2 regions of the Cellulosimicrobium sp. EB106-03-01-XG111 genome follow, and region 2 is predicted to be linked to the other one. Evidence: predicted binding sites of a transcription regulator. Region 2 holds the regulator's gene; the other holds the start of a gene.
What was found. The regulator HrcA, encoded in region 2, represses chaperone genes, less so after heat shock. The targets are predictions, from matches to a motif close to TTNGCACTCGNNNNNNNCGAGTGCNAA.
Positions count from the first base shown of each region.

Region 1: groL (chaperonin GroEL) is a predicted target of HrcA. The motif match lies at 1,050-1,076, and genes of this name have one in related genera.

Region 1 covers NZ_JBYTEQ010000023.1:23,945-33,318, reverse strand. The annotation lists gene groL (chaperonin GroEL) at 1-854, opposite strand, end outside; gene AC3WT4_RS16930 (glycoside hydrolase family 15 protein) at 1,144-2,604, shown strand; gene AC3WT4_RS16925 (phytoene desaturase family protein) at 2,645-4,150, opposite strand; gene AC3WT4_RS16920 (cold-shock protein) at 4,170-4,373, opposite strand; gene AC3WT4_RS16915 (LytR C-terminal domain-containing protein) at 4,566-5,213, opposite strand; gene AC3WT4_RS16910 (DUF3263 domain-containing protein) at 5,293-5,613, opposite strand; gene AC3WT4_RS16905 (uracil-DNA glycosylase) at 5,844-6,503, shown strand; gene AC3WT4_RS16900 (SGNH/GDSL hydrolase family protein) at 6,638-7,516, shown strand; tRNA gene AC3WT4_RS16895 (tRNA-Thr) at 7,647-7,722, opposite strand; gene AC3WT4_RS16890 (DsbA family protein) at 7,840-8,691, opposite strand; gene AC3WT4_RS16885 (hypothetical protein) at 8,780-9,355, opposite strand.
Region 2 covers NZ_JBYTEQ010000002.1:184,029-193,402, forward strand. The annotation lists gene AC3WT4_RS02870 (PhoH family protein) at 1-648, opposite strand, end outside; gene AC3WT4_RS02875 (HIT domain-containing protein) at 771-1,133, opposite strand; gene AC3WT4_RS02880 (16S rRNA (uracil(1498)-N(3))-methyltransferase) at 1,130-1,942, opposite strand; gene dnaJ (molecular chaperone DnaJ) at 1,954-3,078, opposite strand; gene hrcA (heat-inducible transcriptional repressor HrcA) at 3,185-4,201, opposite strand; gene AC3WT4_RS02895 (MFS transporter) at 4,281-5,744, opposite strand; gene AC3WT4_RS02900 (DUF3097 domain-containing protein) at 5,900-6,763, shown strand; gene AC3WT4_RS02905 (DUF2189 domain-containing protein) at 6,825-7,940, opposite strand; gene hemW (radical SAM family heme chaperone HemW) at 8,134-9,374, opposite strand, start outside.

The DNA.
Region 1 (9,374 bases), on a different contig from region 2:
GCCTTGCGGCGGTCGCCGAAGCCCGGGGCCTTGACGGCGACGGACTTGAACGTGCCACGGATCTTGTTGAGCACCAGGGTCGCGAGCGCCTCGCCCTCGACGTCCTCGGCGATGATGAGGAGCGAGCGGCCGGCCTTCATGACCTGGTCGAGGACCGGGAGCAGGTCCTTCACGTTCGAGATCTTGGACTCGACGATGAGGACGTACGGGTCCTCGAGCACGGCCTCCTGGCGCTCGGGGTCCGTCTCGAAGTAGCGCGCGAGGAAGCCCTTGTCGAAGCGCATGCCCTCGGTGAGCTCGAGCTCGAGGCCGAACGTGTTCGACTCCTCGACCGTGATGACGCCCTCCTTGCCCACCTTGTCGAGGGCCTCGGCGATGAGCTCGCCGATCGCGGGGTCGCCGGCGGAGATGGCGGCCGTGGCGGCGATCTCCTCCTTGGTCTCGATGTCCTTCGCGGCGTTGAGCAGCTGCTCGGTCACCGCGTCGACGGCCTTCTCGATGCCGCGCTTGACGGCGATCGGGTTGGCGCCGGCCGCGACGACGCGCAGGCCCTCGCGCACGAGCGCCTGGGCGAGCACGGTCGCGGTGGTCGTGCCGTCACCCGCGACGTCGTCGGTCTTCTTGGCGACCTCCTTGACGAGCTCCGCACCGATCTTCTCGTACGGGTCCTCGAGCTCGATCTCCTTGGCGATGGAGACGCCGTCGTTCGTGATGGTCGGCGCGCCCCACTTCTTGTCGAGCACGACGTTGCGGCCCTTGGGGCCGAGGGTGACCTTGACGGTGTCGGCGAGGACGTTGAGCCCTCGCTCCATGCTCCGACGAGCCTCCTCGTCGAAGGCGATGATCTTGGCCATGGGGAATGATCCTCCGCTGGTGGCGTATGGCGGTCGGCCGGCGCCCGCGACGGACGACCCACGACGGCGGCGTTCATGTCACGCCGCCAGGGCGGGCCTCACCTGTCGACCTGGTGGGTTGCGCCGCACCCGCGTGAGCGGCTGCCTGCGCTGGTCACTTCTGTCACTCTCGTGACGAGAGTGCTAACGCCATTATTGGCACTCGCACGGTGCGAGTGCAAGACAGCGGTACGCCGCGCCGCCACGTATCGCGAGCGGCGAAACCGCGCACCCCGCGACGCGCCCTAGGATGCGCGGTGTGATCCGCGCAACACCGTCGTGGCGCCCCCTCGCAGCCCTGGCCGGCTTCGTGCTGGTCCCTGCCCTCGGCCTGACCGCCGCGACCGCGGTCGCCGCGCCCTCGGGCGAGCACATCGACCTCTACCAGGACGGCGTCGCGGTGACGACCGGGCCCGACGGCGGCGCCGCGGTGCTGCGTCTCGCACCCGGCGTGGGCGCGACCTATCTCGAGGGCAGCCGCGTGCTCGACCCGACGTCGCTCGACCCCGTCGCGCTCGCCGCGGGTGTCGACCCCGCGGACGGCGAGGCGGACCGGCTCGCCCAGGTCGCCGGGGCCCCGCTCGACGCGACGGCGCTCCTCGACCCCGCTCTCGCCCAGGAGACCGCCACCGCGTCGCGGGCGTGGCTCGCGTCCGGCGTCGTGCCGGGCGCGGGCGGGCCGTTCGCCGCGCTCGGCGAGGCGGCCCTCCTCGACCTGCGGGCCCTCACGCTCGACGACGGCGCCGCCCTCGCCGCGCCGTCACCCAAGTGGCGCTACGTCTGGCCGCGCGACGCCTCGTTCACCGCGGCGGCGTTCGCCCGCACCGGCCACGTCGACGATGCGCGCGACGTCCTCGGCTTCCTCGCGCGGGTCCAGGAGGACGACGGCTCGTTCCACGCGCGCTACCTCCCCGACGGCTCGGGGGTTCCCGACGACCGCGGCCTCCAGTCCGACGGCGTCGGCTGGGTCCTGTGGGCCGCGGACGTCGTCCTGGAGGAGACGCCCGCCGGGGACCGCCCCGAGGTGGCCGCCGAGCTGCGGCCGCTCGTCGACGCCGCGACGAGCCACGCGCTCGAGCTCGTCGACGGCGAGGACCCGCTGCCGCCGCCGTCGAGCGACTACTGGGAGGTCGAGCCCACGTCCCTCACGCTCGGCACCGCCGGTCCGCTGCTCGCCGGTCTGGAGGCCGCGGCGGACGTGTACGCGACCGCGGGCGAGGCGCGGCGCGCGCACGAGGCGACGCTGGCCGCCGCCCGCCTGCGCATGGCGGTCGAGCGCTCGTTCGGGCCCCAGGGCTACCCGCGCCACGTCACCGGGGGCGCGCGCGACGCCTCGACCGCGTTCGTGCTGCCCCCGTTCCAGCCGGAGCCGCTCGCCGGGGCGGACGAGGCCTGGCGCGCGTCCGTGACCGAGATGCTGCGCCCGGCGGGCGGGCTCGCGCCGGGCGCCGGCTGGCGCGAGGACGGCATCTCGTGGACGCCGCAGACGACGCTGTACGCGCTGGCCGCGGCGTCGTCGTCCGACCCCGAGGACCGCGCCGACGCCGAGGAGTGGCTCCGCTGGGTCGACGACCACCGCACCGCGTCCGGCGCGATCCCGGAGAAGGTCCTGGCCGACGGCTCGCCCGCCGCGGTCGCGCCGCTGTCGTGGAGCTCCGCGCTCGTCGTGCTCGCGCTCGTGGAGCTCGACGCCCACGGCACCGCGGGCTGACGACCGCCGAGGCCTCGCACGGTGCGACGAGGCGCGCGCCCTACCGCGTGCCGACGCCGGTCGCCGTGACCGGTCCCAGCTCCGGAGCCTCCCGGACGTCGAACTCGCGTCGCAGCACCCGCCGCGCGGCGTACCAACCGCCGAGGCCGTGCACCCCCGGACCGGGCGGCGTCGACGCCGAGCAGAGGTAGACGCCCTCCAGCCCGACGGCGTAGGGGTCGAACCGGGGCGTGGGCCGCGCGACCATCTGCCACATGCTCACGGCGCCGCCCGCGATGTCGCCGCCCACGTAGCTCTCGTCGTGCGCCGCCATCTCGGCCGCGGGGACGCAGCGCGACGCCACGACGACGTCCCGGAACCCCGGCGCGAACCGCTCGACCTGCGCGACGACGTCCTCCGTCACGTCGCGCGTCGACCCCGCGGGCACGTGCGCGTAGGTCCACAGCGGGTGCAGCCCGCCCGCCCCGCGCCCGGGGTCGACGACGGTCGGGTCGCTCACGAGCACCACGGGCCGGGCCGCGTGGCGGCCCGCCGCGACGTCGGCCTCGCTGCGCGCCATCTCGGCGCGCGTCCCGCCGAGGTGCACGGTTCCTGCGCGCCCCACCTCGGGGTCGGCCCAGGGCACCGGCCCGGAGAGCACGAGGTCGACCTTCGCGGCCGCGTCGCCGTGCCGGAACCGGCGCAGCGCGCCCTCCGCGCGCGGCGGGAGCCGGTCCGCGAACACGTCGGCGACGACGCGCGGCGCCGTGTCGAACACGTAGGCTCGGGCCCGCGGCAGGTCCGCGAGCGAGCCGACCCGGTGGCCCATGACCACGTCGCCCCCGTGGGCGCGCAGGTCGTCCTCGAGCGCGGCGACGATCGCGCCGGAGCCGCCGCGCGGCAGCGGCCAGCCGCCCGGCGCGTGGCCGAGCGAGGCCAGCAGCACCGCCGTCCCGGCCGCAGCGAGGGACGGGAGGCGGGAGATCGCGTGCGCCGCGACGCCCGTGAGGAGCGCGCCGGCCTCGTCGGTGCGGAAGCGCCGCGCCCACGCGGGGCTCCCCTGCTCCAGCACCGCCGCGCCGAACCGGGCCGTCACACCGGCGCCGCCCGGCGTCAGCACACGCCCCGGCACCGACCGCTTGTCGCCGAGGGCGACCGCGACGACGTCGCGCCACCCCTCGGAGAGCGGGCCGAGCAGGGCGCGCCAGGCGGCGCCGTCGACCCCGAGCCGCTCGACCGTGCGCTCGAGGTCGTGATACGCCACGCCCGCGCGACCCCCGTCGAGGGGGTGGGCGTACGAGACCTCGGGCGCGAGCAGCTCCACGCCGCGCGCGCCGAGGTCGAACGCCTCGAAGAACGGCGAGGCCCACGCCATCGGGTGCACCGCCGAGCAGACGTCGTGCACGACGCCGTCGGCCAGGCCGAGGTCGAGCGTGCGGGCCCCGCCGCCCGACGTCGGCTGCGCCTCCAGCACGCGCACGGAGAGACCGGCGCGTGCGAGGGTCACGGCGGCGGCCAGGCCGTTGGGGCCCGAACCGACGACGACGGCGTCGAGGTCCTCCGTCACGCGACCCTCGGAGCCGGGCTCAGAGCGGCCGCACCTGCTCGGCCTGCGGGCCCTTGCTGCCCTGGCCGAGCTCGAACTCGACCTCCTGGCCCTCGTCGAGCGTGCGGTAGCCGTCCGTCTGGATCGCGCTGAAGTGCACGAAGAGGTCCTGTCCACCCGCTGCGGGCGTGATGAACCCGTAGCCCTTCTCGGCGTTGAACCACTTCACGGTCCCCTGAGCCATGTACGTCTCCTCGTGCATCGTCGCCCGCGAGGCGACCGCCGCCCCGTGGTAGCCCGAGCCTAGCCCGCAGGCGGCGTGCACGGAAGGTGGAACGGCACCTGGCAACAGCTCGGGTTCCAGGGCCGAACGAGCAGGTCACGCGGGTGGTGCACTCGGGTCGTGAAAGCTCCGCCGGACCGGGCGGACGAACCGTCAGCCGACCGGGGCGAGCTCCGACTTGACGATGACGACGACGTCGCCGGAGCGCAGCGTCTGCTGGCTCACCTGCTCCGCGGGGATGCCGAGGATCGCCGCAACCGCGGCTGCGCTGTCAGCGCGGTCCCCCGCGTACCAGACCGACGTCGCCGAGACGGCGTCGGGATCGCCCTCGTAGTCGGCCGCCTCGACGTTCGTGAAACCTTGGTCCGCCAGCGCGTCGCGCCCCTTGCCTGCCTCGCCGCCGATGCCGCTCGCGTTCAGGACACGCACGCTCGCCGACGGGTCGGCCGCCGCCATGAGCGTCGCGAGGTCCGGGGTCTCGGGCGTCTCCTCGGTCGCGGGCGGTTCCTCCGCGGCCGGGGGCTCCTCGGTCGCCGGAGGCTCCTCCGCCGCGGGCGGCTCCTCGGCCTCCCCGGCCGGGGGCTCCGTGGACTGCGCCTGCGGCGGGTCGTCCGTGGCACCGTTGTCGGACAGCAGCGCGACGCCCCCGTACGCGAGGCCGGCGAAGACGACGGCGACCAGCAGGAACGGCCACGTCTTGCTCCACCCGCTGCGCGGCGTGCGGTGCACCCCCACGGGCGCACCCTGCGGCGCGGGCGCGTCGAACTCGTCGGGCGCGTAGGGGTAGCGGCTCTTCGTCACGGCGACAGGGTAGCCCGGTCGGGGCTCTCGGCTAAACGCCCTGTTCGCCCGGACTTCACGCGCGGCCCGTCGTCCCGCGTCAGAGACCCTCGAGCCGGCGCGCCGTGCGCGCCCGCTGCCGGGTGGACCGCATCCGCCGCAGGCGCTTGACGAGCATGGGGTCGTGCGCGAGCGCGGCCGGGGAGTCGATGAGCGCGTTGAGCACCTGGTAGTAGCGCGTCGCGGACATGTCGAACAGCTCGCGCACCGCCTGCTCCTTGGCGCCCGAGTACTTCCACCACTGCCGCTCGAACGCCAGGATCTCCTGGTCGCGCTCGCTCAGGCCCGACGCCGGCGCCTCCGAGGTGGTCGGGTCGCCGACCGCGTCGGGTCCGTCGAGCACGTACGCCGCCTCGCTCATCGTTCCCTCCCTGCACTCGCTCGTCACCGGACCTGCGCACTCCCGTGCGCGCGGCCGCCTCTCAGCCTACGCACGAACCACACCCGTGTCATTCGTCCTCGCCGCACGCTGCGGGCGTGCCGAGGACGCCGGTTAGGCTCGGGCCCGTGGAGAGCGCACCCGCCCAGCCCGTCGCCGTCGACCCGGTCGCGACCGCCTCGACAGCCGACCCCCGCCCGGCCCTCGCGAGCATCATGGCGCCCGACTGGGCCGAGGCCCTCGCGCCCGTCGAGCCGCAGCTGCACGCCCTCGGCGACTTCCTGCGCGCCGAGGTGGCGGCCGGACGGGAGTACCTCCCCGCGCCGTCGGCCATCCTCAACGCGTTCTCGCGCCCCCTGTCCGAGGTGCGGGTGCTCGTCGTCGGGCAGGACCCGTACCCCACGCCCGGGCACCCGATGGGGCTGTCGTTCTCCGTGCAGCCGCACGTGCGCCCCGTGCCCCGCTCGCTCCAGAACATCTTCGCCGAGCTCGCGGACGACGTCGGCGCCCCGACGCCCGCGAACGGCGACCTGTCCGCGTGGAGCGACCAGGGCGTCATGCTCGTCAACAGGGTGCTCACCGTCCGGCCGGGCGAGCCCGGGTCGCACCGCGGCCAGGGCTGGGAGGCCGTCACCGAGGCGGCGATCCGCGCGCTCGTCGCGCGCGACGCCCCGCTCGTCGCGATCCTCTGGGGTCGCGACGCCGCGACCTTGCGCCCGATGCTCGGCGACACCCCCGTCGTCGCGAGCGCCCACCCGAGCCCGCTCTCCGCGCGCCGCGGGTTCTTCGGGTCGCGCCCGTTCTCGCGCGTCAACGAGCTCCTCGTCGCCCAGGGCGCCGACCCCGTCGACTGGACCCTCCCCACCACCTGACCCCCGCCCGCCCCCTCCCCCCGCCTCCGCCGAGCAGGCGGTCCTGGCTCGTCCGCGCCGCGTGACGCGCCAGGACCACCTGCTCGACCCGCCAGGAACGCCGGGTCGACGGCGCGCCGCCCCGCAGGAGCACAATGGGGCGGGTGACGACGCAGAACCCGACGACCACTCCCCTGGCCGGCGACACCGCCGACGCACGCCGACCCGACGACCCCGCTCCCCGCTGGTCGAGCTACGTCGCGATCGGCGACTCGTTCACCGAGGGCCTGTGGGACCCGTACCCCGGCGAGGAGGACCACCAGCGGGGGTGGGCCGACCTCCTCGCCCAGCACCTCGCGACCCGGCGCGTCGCCGCCGGCGAAGAGCCGCTGCGGTACGCGAACCTCGCGATCCGGGGGCGCAAGCTGCGCTCGATCCTCACCGAGCAGGTGCCGGCTGCGCTGGAGCTCCGGCCGGACCTGGTGAGCGTCATCGGCGGCGGCAACGACATCCTGCGGCCGAACGCCGACGTCGACCGCCTCGCGCGCGACCTCGAGCACGCGGTCTCGCGACTGCGCGGCGCGGGGATCGACGTGCTCATGGCGACGGGCTTCGACGCGTCGCAGTCGCCGCTCGTCGGCCTGACGCGGCCGCGCGTCGGCGTGTACAACGCCCACATCTGGTCGATCGCGCGCCGCCAGGGCGCGTACGTGCTGGACCTGTGGGGCATGCGCGCGCTGCACGACTGGCGCGTGTGGTCGGACGACCGCATCCACCTGACCCCCGCGGGGCACGCCCGGGTCGCGCAGGCGGCGCTCGTCGCGCTCGGACAGGCGCCCGACGACGCCGCGTGGGACGACCCGCTGGCTCCCCTCCCGCCCGCGCCGGCCCTGGACCGCGCGCGGCAGAACGCGCAGTGGGTGCGCACGCACGTCGTGCCGTGGGCGCAGCGGCGGCTGCGCGGGACGTCGTCGGGCGACGGGCGGCTCCCCAAGGCGCCCGAGCTGCTGCCCGTCCCGCTCGCCGACCGCTGAGCGCGGACGACTTCGGCAGCGCCTGCCGAGATCGGCGCGCGCGACCACCGATCCGGGCAGCGACTGCCGACCTCGCGCAGCGCGCCGGCACGACGACGCCCCCGGCTCCGTGGAGCCGGGGGCGTCGTGGTGGAGCCGCCTGTCGGATTCGAACCGACGACCGTTCGCTTACAAGGCGAGTGCTCTACCGGCTGAGCTAAGGCGGCGTTCCCGGGGCTGCCGGGCGAGCGAACAGACTACCTGCTCGCCCGGCGCGCCCCGGTCGGCGGCCCGCGCCGGTCAGGGCACGGGCGGCGCGGGTCAGGACTCGGACCCCGTGCCGGTCAGCCCTGGGCGGCGGTGACGGCCTGCGGGAGCGCGTTCGGGTCGCTCCAGTTGCCGTCCCACCGCTCACCGTTGATCGTGATCGTCGGCGTGCCGAACCCGCGCTCGCCGTGCAGCGACGTGTCCTGGTTCACGAGGCTCGACGCCGTCGCGACCCAGTCGCCGAACGTCTCGACGGCGGTCCCGTCCTCGATGCCGGCGGCGACGTCGGCCGGCACGCCCGCCTGCTCGGCGATGTCGGCGATCTGCGCGTCGGTCAGGGTCCCGCTGCCCTCCTGGGGCTGGTTCTGGAACATCGCGGTGTTGAAGTCGTTCATCGACTCGGGCGCACGGTCGGCGACCCAGGCCGCCGCGGCGGCGGAGCGGGTCGAGAACTGCTGCGACTGCGCGACGCGGTCGAGGATCGAGATCGGGTGCAGCACGACGGTCACGTCACCGGACTCGCGGAGCTGGTCGAGCGCCGCGCCGTTCGTCTCCTCGAACTGCCCGCAGATGGGGCACATGTAGTCGAGGTAGACCCCGACCTCGACGGCGCCCTCGTTCTGCGTCCCGGCGGCGCCGTCCGCGCCGATCGGGATGCCGCCGTCCTCGGCGTCGCTCGTGGCCGGGCTCGTGACGTCGGCGAGGTTGCCCGCCGCGACCGCGTCGATCGTCTTGTTCCGGTCGTTCATGGCCGGGATCCACACGGCGAGGAACACGCCGACGAGGACGAGGACGCCCGCGACGAGCGCTCCGATCGTGATGAGGCGGTTGCGCTTGTCGCGCTTGGCCTGCGCCTCGCGCAGCGCGAGCGCCTCCGCGCGCGCGGCCTCGCGGCGCTGGGCCTTGGTCTGGGTTTCGTTGCTGGGCATGGTCGTCCTCCGAGGGAGTGCCGAGAGCTGGGGATGTGTCAGGGTGCGCGCCGACGGGGTCGCGCGGGCCGTGCGTCCGACGGCGTCGTCAGACGAGCGCGACCTGCGGAGGCCCGCGCCGGGTGCGCACCACCGCGTCGGCGAGGTGGTGCAGCGCGGTGGGGACGGCGTCGGGCACCGGGCGCACGACGCGGCGCGCGGCCCCGACGAGCGACCCCACGGGGCGCAGCGCCCCCCGGAGCACGGCGCGCAGCGAGCGCCCGGCCCCGGTCACGACGGCGCGGGAGCGCTCGTGCGCGCGCCGCGCCCAGGCCGACAGGCCCCACGCGACGGCGGCCGCTGCCGCGTGCGCCACGACGACGGGCAGCGCGAGCGCGCCCACGACGGTGACCATGGCGGCCGGGTCGCCCCCGAGTGCGGTGCCCGACGGGCAGTCCGGCGCCTCGTGGACGAGCGCGAGGTGCATCCCGGCGGCACCCCACACCCCCGGCACCGTCACGCACTGGTGCACGACGGCGTACCCGCGGTCGGCGAGGTGCGTCACGACGGCGGCGAGGAGGGTGAGGAGCAGGAGCGCGGGGCCGAGCAGACGGCCGGCTGCGGGCACGACGGACGTGCGCGTCACGCCGCGCGACAGGGCGCGCGGCACCGTCGTCCGGAGCACGGCGCCCATCCTACGCGTG
Region 2 (9,374 bases):
GATCGAGTCGGGGTCGATCATGTCGTGCAGCGCGTCGTACAGCGGGCGCAGGTACGGGTCGATCTTCTCCGTCAGCGAGCCGGGCAGGAACCCGAGCCGCTCCCCCGCCTCGACGGCCGGGCGCGTGAGGATGATGCGGTTGACCTGCTTCGACTGCAGCGCCTGCACGGCCTTCGCCATCGCGAGGTACGTCTTGCCCGTGCCCGCGGGACCGATGCCGAACGTGATGGTGCTCGCGTCGATCGCCTCGACGTAGCGCTTCTGCCCCACGGTCTTCGGCCGGATCGTGCGGCCACGGCTCGACAGGATGTTGAGCGTCAGCACCTCGGCCGGCCGCGACGCCGTCGCGGCGGTGAGCATCGCGATGGACCGCGAGACGACGTCGGCCGTGAGCTGGGTGCCGGCCTCCACGACCTCGACGAGCTCGTCGAGCAGGCGCGCGGCGAGCGCGACGTCCCCCGGGGGCCCGCCGACCGCGATCTCGTTGCCCCGCACGTGCACGTCGACGGTGGGGAACCCCTCCTCGACGGCCCGGAGCACGGAGTCGCGGCTACCGAGGAGCGCCACCATCGGCACGTGGTTCGGGATGACGATGCGGTGCTCGACCCGGTGCGACGAGGGGTCGGGTTCTCGGGACAGAGAGGTCATGAGCCGGCTTGCGCCGCTGCGCTCCTTCGGTCGGGCAGTGGGTCCGGGGCGGCCACCGCCCCGCAGATCGCTTCCCATCGTACCGAGAGCGGCCGGGCGTCACACGCGCTTTCGCGCAGGGCTCAGGCCGGCGACCAGCCGAGCTCGGCGCCCGCGATGACGTGGCCGTGCACGTGGAACACGCTCTGGCCGGCGCGCGGCCCCGAGTTGAAGATGAGCCGGAACTGGCCGTCGGCCAGGTCGCCCGCCACCTCGTCGGCGAGCGCGACGACGTCGCCGAGCAGCTCCGGGTCCGCCGCCGCGAGCTGCGCGATGTCGCCGTGGTGGTCGCGCGGGACCACGAGCACGTGCACGGGCGCCTGCGGGTCGATGTCGCGGAACGCGATCGAGCGCTCGCTCGTCGCCACGACGTCGGCGGGCACCTCCCCCGCGACGATGCGGCAGAAGAGGCAGTCCGGGTCGGTGCGCAGGTCGGTGCTCGTCATGCCCCCGAGGCTAGACCACGCGTCCCGGCCACGCCCCAGCGGCCGAGCCGCTCGGCGAGCAGCGCCACGGCCACCGGCCCGGCGGTCGACGTGCGCAGCACGTGGGGCCCGAGCCGCGCCGCGACCGCGCCGGCCTGCGTGAGGTCGGCGAGCTCGCGGTCGGAGATCCCGCCCTCCGGGCCGACGACGACCAGCACCTCGGGCGCGGGCGCGCCGTCCGTGGCCGGACCGGCGGGCAGGACGACGTCGGCGAGCGGCGTCGTCGCCTCCTCGTGCAGGACGATCGCGCGACCGCCCGCCGCGACGACGTCGACGACCCGCGCCGCGAGGCCGCGCGAGTCGAGCGCGACCTCGACGCGGGGCAGGCGCGCGCGCCGGGCCTGCTTGGTCGCCGTGCGGACCGTCGCGAGCCACCGCGCGCGGGACTTCGCCGCGCGTTCGCCGCGCCACACGACGACGGAGCGTTCCGCCTGCCACGGCACGACCACGTCGACGCCGATCTCGGTCGCCGCCTCGATCGCCATCTCGTCGCGGTCGCCCTTGGCGAGCGCCTGGACGAGCGTCACGACGACGTCCGGCGCCGGCTCGCGGTCCACCTCCTGCACGAGGAGCGTGACGCGGCCCGACTCGGCGTGCTCGACGACGCACCGCAGCCGGAGCCCGTCGCCGTCGACGACGTCCACGCGCTCGCCCGCGCCGCGGCGCTGCACGACGCCCGCGTGCCGGCCCTCCGCGCCGTCGAGCACGTACCGGTCGCCGGGCGCGACGCCGTCGGTCCCCGTCTCGGCGAGGAACACCGGAGCACTCATGCGCGCCCCGCTCAGCGGCCGGACAGCTTGTCGCGCAGGCGCGAGAACACGCCCGGGTGCGCGGCGGCGAGCCGGGGCTCGGGGCGCTCCTCGCCGCGCAGCGCGGCGAGCGAGCGCAGGAGCTGCTCCTGCTCGGGGTCGAGGGCCGTCGGCACCTGGACCTCGATGTGGACGTTGAGGTCGCCGCGCCCGCTGCCGTGCAGGTGTCCGACGCCGAGGTTCTTCAGGGTGACGATCTGGTTCGGCTGCGTGCCGGGGCGCAGGTCGATCTCCTGGAGCCCGTCGAGCGTCTCCAGCTCCAGCACGGTGCCGAGGGCGGCCGCCGTCATCGGCACCTGGAGCGTGCAGTGCAGGTCGTCGCCGCGGCGCACGAACGTGTCGTGGTTGCGCTCGCGGATCTCGACGTACAGGTCGCCCGCGGGGCCGCCGGCCGGGCCGACCTCGCCCTGCGCGGTGAGCTTGATGCGCGTGCCCGTGTCGACGCCCGCCGGGACGTTGACCGTGATGCTGCGGCGGCTGCGCACGCGGCCCTCTCCCGAGCACTCCGCGCACGGCTCGGGGATGACCGTGCCGAAGCCCTGGCACGCGGCGCACGGCGCGCTCGTCATGACCTGGCCGAGGAACGAGCGCGCGACGCGCTGGACCGTGCCGCGGCCGTGGCACACCTCGCACGTGCGCGGCGAGGTACCCGGGCGGCAGCAGGTGCCGCCGCACGTGCCGCACACGACCGCCGTGTCGACCTGGAGCTCGCGCTGCGCGCCGAACGTCGCCTCGGAGAGGTCGATGTCGAGCCGCACGAGCGCGTCCTGGCCGCGGCGGGCGCGCGGGATCGGGCCCTGCTGCGCCTGGGCGCCGCCGAAGAACGTCTCGAAGATGTCCTGGAAGCCGAACCCGCCGCCCATGGGGCCGCCGCCTCCGCCACCGGGGGCGCTGGGGTCGACGCCGAGGTCGTACTGCTGGCGCTTCTCCGGGTTGGACAGCACCTCGTACGCGCGCGCGACGTCCTTGAAGCGGTCGCCCGCCTCCTCGCCCGCGACGTCCGGGTGCAGCTCGCGCGCGAGCTTGCGGTACGCCTTCTTGATCTGGTCCTGGCTGGCGTCACGGGCCACGCCGAGGATCTCGTAGTAGTCGCTCACACGTCACTCTCTGCTGGTGCGGGTCGTGAGGCCGGCTCGGAGCCGGTCGGGAGGGGTCGGGGGTGGTCGTCGAGCGGGCCCGCCGCGGGCGGGGAGACCGCGGGGCTCACGTGCCGAGCACCCGTGACAGGTAGCGCGCGACCGCGCGCACCGCCGCGATGGTGCCGGGGTAGTCCATGCGGGTGGGCCCGATCGAGCCGACGAGCGCGACCGTGTCACCGTCGTTACCGTAACCGGTCGTCACGACGGAGGTCTCCGCGAGGCCCTCGAGCTGGGTCTCGCGACCGATCCGGACGCTCACGCCCGACTCGGCGGCCATCTCGGTGAGCAGGCCGAGCAGGACGACCTGCTCCTCGAGCGCCTCGAGCACGGGGCGCAGCGCGTGCTCGAACCGCATGCCCGCGCGCGCGAGGTTCGCCGTGCCGGCCAGGACGAGGCGCTCCTCGCTCTCCTCCGCGAGCGTCTGGGCGACGAGGTCGCCCACCGCGCGGACGAGCGGGGCGTCGTCGGGGTGGAAGCTCTCGGTCACGGCGGCGAGACCGGTCGCGAGGTCCGTGAGGCGCTTGCCCGCGGCCGCGGCGTTGAGCCGTGCGCGCACCTCGACGAGGGTCCCCTCGTCCGGCAGGCTCGCTACCTCGAGCGTGCGCTGCTCGACGCGGCCCGTGTCCGTGATGATGACGACCAGGAGGCGCGACTCGCCGACGGGCACGAGCTCGAGGTGGCGCAGGCCCGACCGACTGAGCGACGGGTACTGCACGACGGCGACCTGGCCCGTGAGCTGCGCGAGCAGGCGCCCGGCGCGCGCGATGACGTCGTCGAGGTCCACGCCCTCGGACAGGAAGGTCTCGATGGCGCGCTTCTCCGGTGCGGACAACGGCTTGACGCCCGAGAGGCGGTCCACGAAGAGCCGGTAGCCCTTGTCCGTCGGGATGCGGCCCGCGGACGTGTGCGGCTGCGCGATGTACCCCGCGTCCTCGAGGGCCGCCATGTCGTTGCGGATCGTGGCGGGCGAGACGCCGAGGCTGTGGCGCTCGGTGAGCACGCGCGACCCCACGGGCTCGCGCGTCAGGACGTAGTCCTCGACGATGGCCCGCAGCACCTCGAGCCGGCGCTCCTCGCTCACGTCCACCTCCCGCGTGCCGCACCGTCGCCGCCCGGGCGGGCGTGCGGGCGTCGGCACTCTCGACCTCCGAGTGCCAATCCTACGCGTCCGCGCGGCCCGTCCGGCGGTCCTCCGCTCGTCGCGAACGCAGGTCGAGGAGTCCGACCGCGAGCGCGACCGCGACGAGGCCGATCGTCACCAGGAGCGCGCGCCCGGTCGCGTCCGCCGCCGAGTCGCCGCCCGCGAGCCCGCCGTAGTACACGGACAGGACGACGGAGATCCCGACGGCCGACCCGATGCGCTGGCCGAGCTGCAGCATGCTGCCCGCCACCCCGGCCCGGCTCACCGGCACCTCGGACAGCGTGAGCGTCTGGTTCGGCGCGATGACCGTCCCGCTGCCCGCACCGGCGACCAGCAGCGCGACCGCGAGCGCCGGGCCCACGGCGCCCGGGTCGTTCCCGAGCGTGCGCACGACGACCTCCGCGGCGACCACCCCGACGAGCACGAGCACCACGCCGACGACGACGAGCTCGCGGCCCCAGCGCGCGACCCAGCGGCCCGAGAACCACGCCGACACGCCCGACGCGACCGCGAACGGCGTGCCGACGAGCCCCGCCTGGAGCGGCGTGTACCCGAGCTCGTCCTGGAGGTAGAGCGTCACGACGAGGAAGATGCCCGTGAACCCCGCGAAGTACGCGAGGCCGAGCAGCGCGCCGTTGCGGAAGGACCCGAGCCCCACGACCTGCGGGTCGAGCACCGCCTCGCCCGTGCGGCGCTGGTAGCGCCGCTCCCACGCGACGGCAGCCACGAGAGCGCCGACGGCCGGCACGAGCCACCACCAGCGGGACGCGTCGTCGCCGCGGCCCGTCGTCGTGACGAACGGCATCATCACGCCGAGGGTCGCGGCGCCGAGCAGGCCGAGCCCGATGAGGTCGAGCCGGCGCGGCCCGCGCGCCGCGCCCGAGCCGGTGCGCGGCGGCCCCGGCACGAGGCGCCACGCGAACGGCAGGAGCACGGCGACGACGGGGATGTTGACGAGGAACACCCAGCGCCAGCCCGTCTCGGGGCCGGCGGCCGCGATGATGAGGCCGCCCAGCAGGGGCCCGAGCGCGGTCGAGACACCGATCGTCGCGCCGAACATGCCGAACGCGCGCCCGCGCTCGTACCCGCGGAACTCCTGCTGGATCAGGCCGACGACCTGCGGATTGAGCACCCCGGCGCTCACGCCCTGGAGCAGGCGCGCGACGCCCAGCCACGTGTCGGTGGGCGCGAGCCCGCACGCGAGGCTCATGAGCGCGAAGCCCACGAGCCCGGCGATGAACAGCGCGCGCCGAGCGCCGGCGTCGCCCAGGCGCCCGGCGGGCACCAGGGCGAGCCCGAAGGCGAGCGTGTAGCCCGCGACGACGAGCTGCAGCTCCGTGGGACCCGCGTCGAGCGACGACTCGATCGACGGCAGGGCGACGTTGACGATCGACACGTCGAGCGTCGTGATGAAGCCCACCGCGAGGCAGACCGGCAGCACGCGCCAGCGGTTCGGGTCCGGCTCCGCGCGCTCCTGGCTCATCGGTCCGTGGTACCACCCCGCCCCGGGGGCGCGCGCGCCGGGAGCCGTCGCGCGAGGTCGGCCCGACGGTTCGAGGTCGGCCCGCGGGAGGCCGATCCGGCGACGCACGGGGCGATCTCGGCGGCGCACGGCGGACGCTGGCCTAGTGTGACGCCGTGTCCTTCGACCGCTACGGCTCCGACGTCCTCGGCGGCACGCCCGCCCCCACCCACCACCGCGCGCGGCCCGCGTCGCGCCCGCAGCCCGCGGAGCGCGGCCTCGTCGTCGAGGAGGTGCAGACCGGGTGGGTCGGCGCCGTCGTGCGGGTCGAGAAGTCGGGCGGGATGCACGTCGTGGTGCTCGAGGACCGCGCGGGCCGGACCCGCACGTTCCCGCTCGGGCCCGGGTTCTGGGTCGACGGCGCGCCCGTCGAGCTCACCCCGCCCGTCACCTCCCGCGCCCCCGCCGCACCGACGCGCACCGCGTCGGGCTCGCGGGCCGTCGTCGGGCAGCGGGCGCGCGTCGCGCGCGGGAGCCGCATCTGGGTCGAGGGCAAGCACGACGCCGAGCTCGTCGAGAAGGTGTGGGGGGACGACCTGCGCGTGGAGGGGGTCGTCGTCGAGCCGTTGCACGGCGTCGACGACCTCGCGGCCGCGCTCGCCGACTTCGGCCCGACGCCGCAGCGGCGCGTGGGCGTGCTCGTGGACCACCTCGTGCCCGGCAGCAAGGAGCGGCGCATCGCCGACGAGGCGCTGCGGCGCTCGCCCGCGGGCACGGTGCTCGTGCTCGGGCACCCGTACGTCGACGTCTGGCAGGCGGTGAAGCCGGCCCGGATCGGCCTCGAGCGGTGGCCCGTGATCGAGCGCGGCACCGAGTGGAAGCGCGGGATCCTGCGCGAGCTCGGCTGGCCCGCGGAGACCCCGGAGGACGTCGGCCGCGCGTGGCAGCGCATCCTCGGCACGGTGCGCACGTACGCCGACCTGGAGCCGTCGCTGCTCGGGCGCGTCGAGGAGCTCATCGACTTCGTCACCGCGCCCTGACCGGTCGCTCGGCGCCCGGGGCGCGCCGCTCCCGGGGCGCGGCGAGGGCTGCGGCCGGGGGTCAGGCGGCCGGCACGCCGCCCGTGAGACGGCGGTAGGCGTAGCCGACGGCGACGTAGCTCAGCGGGATCGTCACGAAGAGCCCGAGGCCGCACGGGATCGCGCCGAGGATGTTGATCCCGACGAGAGCGAGCAGGAGCAGGAACACCTGCCCGAAGTTCTTCGCGACGAGCGAGAAGCTCGTGCGGATCGCCGTGATCGCGTCGACGCCCTGGTCGAGCGCGACGTAGTACACGAACGCCGAGAACAGCAGCATCGCGAGGCCGGGCAGGACGCACAGGAAGAACCCGATCCCGGACAGGATGCCGACGATGAGCGCGGCGAGCAGCACGTTGAGCACGTTGCCGATGCGGAAGAACGCGGCGACGTCGGGCCGACGCCCGTCCACCTCGTCGAGCGCGCCGCGCGTGAAGAACGCGGTGATGAGGTAGCCGATGGCGGTGCCGACGATCGCGAGCAGCGCGCTCGTGAAGGTGAGCCCGCCGAGGGCGGCGAAGTTCGTGTCGGAGTAGTCGAACTGGTCCTGGAGCTGGTCGAACCCGCCCGTGATCCAGCTCCACGCGACGTTGACCGCGAGGAAGATCAGCGCGACGAGGATCCACGGCCCCAGGTTCGACGTGACCCGGCGCCACCCGTAGGAGATCGCGTCGCCGACGCCGAACGCCGGTCCCGTGTAGCCGGGCTGGCCGCCGTACCCTCCGGCGGCGCCCGGGTACGACCCGGGCGGCGGCGGGTATCCCCCGGCAGGGGGCGGGTATCCGCCGGCGGGCGGCGGGTATCCGCCCGACGGGGACGCGCCCGGCGGGGGCGCGGCCTGTCCTCCGGTCGCGCCGCCCGGCGCACCGGACGGGGCGCCGTAGGCACCCGGTGCCCCGTACGCGGGCGGGCCCGACGGGGCGGCCGGGTCGCGCGGGGCGGCCGGGTCGTGCGGCGCTCCACCGCCCGGGCCGTACGGCGAGGCGGGTGGCACGTCGTCCCCGGACGCAGCGGCGTCGGGCCGGTCGGGGCCGGGGCCCGACGGCGGCGTGGCGTCCGGCTGCGGGCCGCCCGATCCGTCGGCGGGGGTGTGCTCGTCGTCGCGGGGCGGCTCGCCGCCCGGGTTCGTGGGGTCGGTCATCGTGCACCTCGTTCCTCGTCGTCACGTGCTGCGGGCCGCACGCTCCGTCGACGTGCTGGGTCCACCTTGGCGGTTCGTGGCCAGGACCGCGCGGCGAGAGCCGCGAGCACGGCACGACGCCGGGTCCGCCGCCGCCGTCGCGCACCGGTGGTCGCCGAGCGCGTGCCGGGTCGAGGCGGCCCCGGCACCGACGTCACTCGTCCGTGATCGTCCGGACCACCGTGTCCGCGAGCAACCGCCCCCGCAGGGTGAGCACGGCGCGGCCGGCGACCGCCGCGCGGCCGTCGAGGAGCCCGGTCGCGACGAGCCCGGCGACCGCACGCCGGCCGGACGGGGAGAGGACCGCGAGGTCGAGACCCTCGCGCAGCCGCACGCCGAGCATCGCCTGCTCGAGCCGGCCCTCCGTCCGCGTGAGGAGCTCCCGTCCCGCCGCGGGGCTCGTGCCCGCCTCGAGCAGCGCCGCGTACCGGCGCGGGTGCTTGACGTTCCACCAGCGCACCCCGACCCGGGCGTCCTCGGGCGACGTCACCGCGGACCCGGCACCGGTCGCCGCGACGTAGGAGTGCGCACCGGGACCGATCCCCCACCAGTCGTCGCCGCGCCAGTAGGCGAGGTTGTGGCGGCAGCGGTCGGCGTCGGTGCGCGCCCAGTTGCTCACCTCGTACCAGGTGAGGCCCGCCGCCGTGAGCAGCTCGTCGGCGAGCTCGTACTTCGTGGCCTGGTCGTCCTCGCTCGGGAGCGCGACCTCGCCGCGCCGCACCTGGGCGGCCATCTTCGTCCCCGCCTCCACGACGAGCGCGTACGCGGCCACGTGGTCGACGCCGGTCGCGAGCGCGGCCTCGAGGCTGGCCCGCCAGTCGTCGAGGCTCTCCCCCGGCGTGCCGTAGATGAGGTCGAGCGAGACCTGGAGGCCGGCGTCGCGCGCCCAGCGCACGACGTCCGGGATGCGGCGCGGGTCGTGCGTGCGCTCGAGCGTCGCGAGCACGTGCGGGACGGCGGACTGCATGCCGAACGACACGCGCGTGAACCCGGCCGCAGCGAGCTCGGCGAGCGACTCGGGCGTCACGGAGTCGGGGTTCGCCTCCGTCGTCACCTCGTTGTCCGGGGCGAGCCCCCACGCGTCGCGCACGCCGTCGAGCAGGCGGACGAGGTCGCCCGCAGGCAGAAGCGTGGGCGTGCCGCCGCCGACGAAGACGGTCGAGACAGGGCGCGGCGGCAGCCCGGCGTCGTGCAGCACGCGCGCGGCGAGGTCGATCTCGCGCAGCGCCGTGCTCGCGTACGACGCCTGGCTCGCACCCCCGCCGAGCTCGGACGCCGTGTAGGTGTTGAAGTCGCAGTACCCGCACCGCACCGAGCAGAACGGGACGTGCAGGTAGACCCCGAACCCGCGGGCCGCGGGCTCCGTGCCGCCCGTGCCTCCCCCGACCCAGGAGG